DNA from 2 places in the Veillonella sp. 3627 genome. Region 1 is predicted to be linked to the other one. Evidence: riboswitches for the same ligand, from Rfam matches in the RefSeq annotation. Region 1 holds a riboswitch; the other holds the start of a gene.
What was found. A riboswitch is a leader RNA that binds a small molecule or an ion and turns the genes downstream of it on or off. The one in region 1 is predicted to bind thiamine pyrophosphate.

Region 2: another riboswitch for thiamine pyrophosphate. It lies ahead of thiD (bifunctional hydroxymethylpyrimidine kinase/phosphomethylpyrimidine kinase); the one in region 1 lies ahead of thiS (sulfur carrier protein ThiS).

Annotation. Positions count from the first base shown of each region.
Region 1 is NZ_RQVG01000012.1:29,138-32,818, forward strand. It holds gene thiH (2-iminoacetate synthase ThiH) at 1-343, opposite strand, end outside; gene EO114_RS06915 (thiazole synthase) at 360-1,130, opposite strand; gene thiF (sulfur carrier protein ThiS adenylyltransferase ThiF) at 1,162-1,737, opposite strand; gene thiS (sulfur carrier protein ThiS) at 1,738-1,929, opposite strand; TPP riboswitch at 2,202-2,301, opposite strand; gene EO114_RS06930 (coenzyme F420-0:L-glutamate ligase) at 2,352-3,008, opposite strand; gene EO114_RS06935 (hypothetical protein) at 3,019-3,558, opposite strand; gene murI (glutamate racemase) at 3,567-3,681, opposite strand, start outside.
Region 2 is NZ_RQVG01000001.1:19,289-22,969, forward strand. It holds gene EO114_RS00075 (DNA repair protein RecO) at 1-408, shown strand, start outside; gene cytX (putative hydroxymethylpyrimidine transporter CytX) at 541-1,734, opposite strand; TPP riboswitch at 1,878-1,985, opposite strand; TPP riboswitch at 2,166-2,262, shown strand; gene thiD (bifunctional hydroxymethylpyrimidine kinase/phosphomethylpyrimidine kinase) at 2,329-3,135, shown strand; gene thiE (thiamine phosphate synthase) at 3,230-3,681, shown strand, end outside.

The sequences.
Region 1 (3,681 bases):
TGAAGCCACAATACACGCATAGGTTATCGCAATAGTTTGAAATATATAACGGTGTAAACAAATATACAGAATTGCCAAAATATCGCGTTCGTACAGCCTTTGCTTTTTCTGCTAGTTCTTCCAAAAATGGTTCTGCTGCAGGAGATAATAAAATTTTTAGTCCTTCTACATCAATGGTATCTTCTTGCAATACACGGCGCACATCATCTGCTGTATATTGATCGTACGTATATTGCTCACGTTCTCGCAATACCGTTTCTAAAATGGGACTTTCAATTTGATCCATGTGGGAGCGATACTTCCAACATGGATCGTCTATATGGTATCTGGTGGTACTAGACATGGCTATTCCTTTCCTATTATCTCAAAAATCCAGTCAACGGAGATGAAGCGCTACCACCGATTTCAAGAGTAGGCCCTAATTTTGACAAATAGGCCAATCGTCCTGCTTGGATGGCTAAACCAAATGCTTTCGCCATACCTCGAATATGGCCCGCAGAAGCTACGGCTGTATTTGCCATGATCGCAGCTACGCCCATTTCCATAGCTTCTGCTGCTTGGGATGGAGCACCAATACCAGCATCTACAATGATAGGCAAATCAATTTCATTCACTAAAATTTTGATAAATTCCTTTGTCTGCAATCCACGATTAGATCCAATTGGCGCCGCTAACGGCATCACCGCAGCGGCTCCAGCATTCACCAAATCACGAGCCACTTCTAAGTCTGGATACATGTATGGCATAACGATGAATCCTTCTTTTGCTAATATTTCTGTAGCTTTAATGGTCTCCCCATTATGTGGCAATAAATATTTTGAATCTTTCATAATTTCTACTTTTACAAAATCTCCACAACCTGTAGCTCGGGATAATCTTGCTATACGCACCGCTTCTTCAGCATCTCTAGCGCCACTCGTATTAGGGATTAAGATAGTATCCTTTGGGATAGCATCTAGGATATTTTCCACTTCTCCACCTACCGCACGACGTAGGGCTAAGGTAATCATTTCTGCGCCCGCTTCTTCTAGGACAGCCTCGATTAAGTCAATAGAAAATTTTCCAGACCCCAAGATAAATCGAGACTGTAATGTATGTCCCCCTAAGGTCCATGTATCTTGTGCTTCCATATCTTTTACTGAACGTGTCATAGGTTCCTCCTTAATCAATATCTTCTCCGTGTAATAATTGAATGACGGCATTTGCCATATGTCCGGCGCACACCATGACACGAGCCGCAGTGATTTTTCCGATAGAATCGATATCACTCACACCATCACCACATAGATACCAACGATGATGTCTCCGTTCACGGCGGATACCATTACTATCCCCCCAACCTGCCATACCGGAACAGCCAACTAATAAGGGTTCTGTAGGATGAGTTAGAATCACTTCTGTCATCCATGCTTTTGTGACAGCCTTATCCACTGCTTCTACGACCATGTCATAGCCATCGATTAATTCAGATAATCTCTCTGGTGTGAGGCATTCATTATGGACGATGACTTCACAGTTTGGATTCATCCGATTGAGGTGGCCTTTCATAGCCTCTACTTTTAAAACGCCCACATCATTCACCTCATAATATTGACGGCCTAAGTTACTTTCATCCACAACGTCGAAGTCTACGATTTCTAACTGACCAATTCCAGCACGGCACAATGCCACTGCCACATGGGATCCAACACCGCCCACGCCGATGAGCAGAACTTTTTTATCCTGTAAAGATACCATTTAGCCACCTCCTACAAAGGTTACTACTTCCATTGTATCTGCAGCGCTGACACGAGTCGATTCCCAGTCTGCTTTAGAAAGAATCTTCCCATTATATTCCACTACGATGCGATCCATTCGAAACGCTAGGGCTGCCAGTACTTCTTGCACTGTTTGCCCCTCATAATGATAGGTTGCTCCATTTACTTTCATCATATCCTCCTAACTATAGCGTTTGCTATATACCTATTCCAAACTAGTATCATACCAATTATCCGTCATGGCTCCTTCACCACATACTAGTATAAAAAAACAGCACGAAAAACCATACCCGCGGTGGTATGCCCCTTCATGCTGTAGCACTCTATCGTCTCACTATTCTGTTCCCCTTGTACATCCACTTAGATACACCTTCCATGTATACTCATATACGATATACCATCCTATAAAAGCACAAAAAAGGACATCCTGTTGGATGTCCTCAGTATGACGAATCAAACTTATCCTACGTTGGCATTATCCAAATCAGGTTATGGGTCAAAACTTTCGTTTACTCTCAGCCAGTAGGCTCCCCAAAGTTCTCTTTCAGTATACGCTGATACGACTCAATTTGCAAGCCTAAGTATCAACAATTTTTATCGTCTCCGTGCAGACACAGAGGCATAATTTTTAATCACAACGATAGGTGTCATTTGGCTATCATTGCCAAATGGATTATCGATTAAAATTTGCGCAATTTGCTGCGGTTTCAATCCACGACTATGCCCTAAGATAGCAGCTCGTTTTAAATCATTCACGTCCGCTACACAAGCTCCATAAGCTCCTGTGGCTTTCATAATAGCATCGGCTACTGCATTTGGTTGTTTTGGTCCATATACAATGCATTTATCAAACGGAGGCATAGTCCCTGTCACATCATCTGTTAAGGATGCGGTCCGTGCCATTTGATAGAACACACCAGATTTTTTAAACACTTTAGCTACGGCTCCACAGAGGAAGGCAAACATCATTTTCCATTCCCCTTCTTTATCCATAGCTGCTTGCATACCATACACAGATGCCATAGATCCATCCGGATGAATAAAGCGATTTAAAAATTTAGCTTGCCAAGATACTTTTAAATCTTCTGGTCGTGTAAACTCCCCTTGCGTGATAGCCACGACGGATTCTGCTACGCACACAATATCTTCTGGTCCAATATAAGGGCCTGCAAATTCTACGATAGCCTCAACGATATCATCTTTGTTCGTTAAAATACGCGTAGGGATTGGTAAAAGTTCTAATTCAGCCATGATATACCTCCTATTTACGCATTGCTACTTCTAACTCTTCTGCAGTTAGAGTAATTCTAGTTTTTGAAATACGGTACGCCTCGCGACCTACCACTTGATGGTAGATATCGATAGGCATGTCTGGGAATCCCACTAAGTCTTTACGAATGTTACCACTATTAGCCGTCATCACTAGACGCAAACGAATAGTACTGCCTTGTCGTTGTTTATAGACTAACGCTTCCCAATAGCCATCATGACGTTCTGCTTTTGCGTCGGTTAACCACGATTGAATTCGTACATTGTCAAATTGTTCTTGTGGTAACAAATGACGAGGGAACATATCCATGATGGTTCCGTATTGTTTGCCTCTATTCACAAATGGAATATCCGTAGATAACACTACTTGATCAAAACTAATGTCTTCTACCACAAATGGAGTGCGACGTTTTACCAAGATTACAATGTCTTCATTGCCTTGGCGCCATGCAAATATGCGGTAGGCAATATAAATGATAGCAATGATACAGGCTATCCACACTAGGGTATCTATTAATGTGTAAATATACATAATTCCTCCTATAGAGTAATGAGCTTAGCTTCTAAGCTAGTATCCTTGAAAATATCTTGTACGATAGACGTTACTCGATCCGCATGGCTAGTAACACAAACTTGTATAGAGCCTTTCCTACCT
Region 2 (3,681 bases), on a different contig from region 1:
GAACTGGTAAGTGCTTTATTTGAAAAAGGTAAATTAGACCGCAGTGTATATACGAACATGAGTCGATTTTTACAATCTATACAGGATAAACCCATTCGCTTAGGTTCTATTGTGCTGGGGTGGCATATGTTAAGTCTAGCGGGATTTGTGCCACAAGGGCAACATTGTGAAGACCCTGAGGTAATGGCAAGTCTTTGCGATGAAATCTATGAAGCCTGTCAGTATGTAGTGAAACAAGAGCTACAACAAGGGATAACAATGCTTTTGAACTATGATTGGATTCCTACAAAGCCTTTACGTCTTACTGCGAATCAATGGGATCAATTAGAAATTCTATTGCGAAAACTTTTGACATATCAACTAGGATATACATTGCATAGCATTGAGTTTTTAGAGACGATGATATAATTAATATATTAAAATGAAAACAGGAGCTACCTTTCATAGAAGGAATGCTCCTGTTTTGATTTGTGAAGTTATTGTAAAGTGTATAATGAAATAATGAGTGCTTATATACGCACTAAATAGTATAGTAAGCGGTTATATTTCTTTTTTCTTTTTAGAAATTAGGCTAATGATATAGGCCGTTGCAATGGTTGCTAATGCTGTTCCTACGATAGTAGATAGGCTAGCCCCTAAGAATGGGTTGCTGTCAAGGAATTGATGGTACATATAAGTACCAGATGCCCAACAAATGATATACAAGCTAGGTCCATGGTCAAGGTGTGGACAATGACGTAATAAGAAATAGTGAGTTAATAAAATAGCAATCATTGGGGCAAATACGGATCCAATCATATATAAGAAAGGAATGATATTATCCATTGGATAGATGGATGCACCGATGGTGCCGATGACGGTAACGATAATACCGATGGTACGACCAGAATATTTAGTCTGCAAGCTTTCAGAGGAAATACCAGCAGATAAGGCATCCATAAAAGTAGTTGTGACAGTAGAGAATACGATGATAATTAACCCACCAAATCCTAAGCCAGCATGAAGTAGAACCTTTGCAATGTTGCTTTCATTTGTATAGAGGGCCGCAGCGAGGCCTAATACATACATGACAGAACTAGTTACGCCGTATACGATGGCACTAGATGCAGTACCTGCCACAGGGTTCTTGGATAATCGAGTATAATCACTAATCAATGGTAGCCAAGACAATGGCATAGCAATGGATAATTCCAAAGCCGCTGTGAAAGTCATTTCATCAGTGATGATTCCTTGGCTATGAATGGAACTTTCTTGTAACAAGCTAATTAACAAATAGATGCAGAGGATACCTAAGCCGTAGCCCATGATGCTGTTGATATACCCCATGTTACGGATACCAATGAAGAGCCATACAATGATGAGGGCCCCGATAATGAAAGTCCACGCAGTGAATGGTAGATTCCATAACTCTACGGCACCAAGAGCACCGTCATAAATCATAATACCGGTCCAACCAATCAGTTGTAGAACGTTTAAAATAGAAAATAATTTCATGCCCCCATTGCCAAAGACAGTGGATACAGTTTGCATAGAACTCATGTGTTCACGAGCGCCGATGAGTCCTGCACCAAATAATAACAAGCAGCCGATGACGTGACCGATGATGATGGCCAATAGGCCGTCAGAAAATCCTAGGGGCGCAAAATAGGTGCCCGTCATAATTTCCGCAATGGAAAGAGCGGCGCCGAACCAAATGAGGGACAACCGTGATGATGAAAGTTTTGAATCACTCATGAATACTCCTAACTATGCCAGTGGGAACAAAAAAGACTAATCTGAAACGATTAGCCTGTAGATGATAGATATTCTTAAGAGACCAAGTATTGCAAACAGGAACCATATGGTAATGTGTCCTTATGTGTTTGTATAGGTACTACAAAAATATGCTAATATATCCCTACGTTGGCATTATCCAAATCAGGTTATGGGTTAGTAGCACGTAGCTACTTCTCAGCCCACTTCAGTGAGCACCCCTTATAGATGTATTATACGAATTGAATGATACTACGTCAATAGGAATGTATAGGTGAATGTAATGTATTATATGAAATACATAGGATATATGAATATCTATATTGAGAGGGAATATCTTCTAGTGAAAGTAGCTTAGCTGTAATTTATTGTATTGCATTGGAGCATATTTCATGTTATAACTAAATTAATATAAGAACCACTAGGGGTGCTTATGCTGAGATTGATGAGTGTCAAAACCCTAGACCTGAACCAGATAATGCTGGCGGAGGAAAGTGGATGGCATCAAATACTAGATATTGTATAAGAACCGTCCCTAGGATTGGTTCTTTTTTGTTACTAGTAAAGGAGACTCCTATGAAATTACATAGAGCATTAACGATTGCAGGAACAGATCCAACAGGTGGTGCAGGGGTGATGGCGGACTTAAAAAGCTTTCAAAGTCGTCATGTCTATGGGATGGCTGTTATTACATCCGTGGTGGCACAAAACACAAGAGGTGTGACGCAAATTGCACACATGGACCTTTCTATGATTGCAGCACAATTGCAAGCCGTATTTACAGATATTGTTCCAGAAGCAGTGAAAACGGGTATGTTAGCCACAGCAGAGATGATGGAACTAATCGGAACCTACATAGATCCAAAAGTACCGTATGTGTTAGACCCTGTGATGATTGCCACCAGTGGGGATCGATTGATTTCCGATGAGGCGGTGAAAGCCTTACAAAGCAAATTGATTCCGAAAGCGACTTTGATTACACCGAACCGCAGTGAAGCCGAAGTACTGGCAGATATGAAAATTGATACGGTAGAAGCTTTGCATACAGCAGGGATTCGCATTTTACAAGAATTAGGCCCTCAAGCGGTGATCATCAAAGGTGGTCACATCGGAGATGAGGCCACAGATTACTTGTTTACAAAAGATACCATGTCCATGCGACGCTCTTGGACAAGTCCTAAATATGACACAGTACACACCCATGGCACAGGTTGTACATTCTCTGCTGTTATAACAGCAGAACTTGCCAAAGGGAAATCCTTGGAAGATGCTATTACGATTGGTAAAGAATATATCCGATTAGCTATTTTGCATAATCCGGGACTGGGCACAGGCAATGGGCCAGTGAATCATATGGCCTATGGGGATGAATATTCTGAGTAATATAGGTATGATCCATATCATATCAACCATACTTAGTGTCGTGGTATACTATAAGTAATCTGTTTTGGTTGTTAGATAAGAAACGAGGATTATTTTGAAACATCATGATATAGATACAGTGCGCTCCATGATGGGGTTGTACTTCATTTGTGGAACACCGAATACGAAGGATATTCACAAGACCCTTACAGAAGCTTGTAAAGGCGGTATTACTTGCTTTCAACTTCGTGAAAAAGGAGAAGGAGCTCTTGTAGGGGAGGAAAAAGAACAGTTGGCACGAGAGTTGCAACACATTTGTAAGGAATATGGAGTTCCTTTCATCATTAATGATGATGTAGAATTAGCTGAAAAGATAGGCGCTGATGGCGTCCATGTGGGACAAGACGATATGGACCTTGACGAAGTACGCAAACGATTGCCTCACGCCCTTGTGGGGACGTCTATTAACTCTGTAGAAGAGTTAGAGAACACAAAGTTGGACTATGTGGATTATATCGGCGTAGGTCCTATGTATGCGACAAGTACAAAGAAAGATGCCAAAACTGT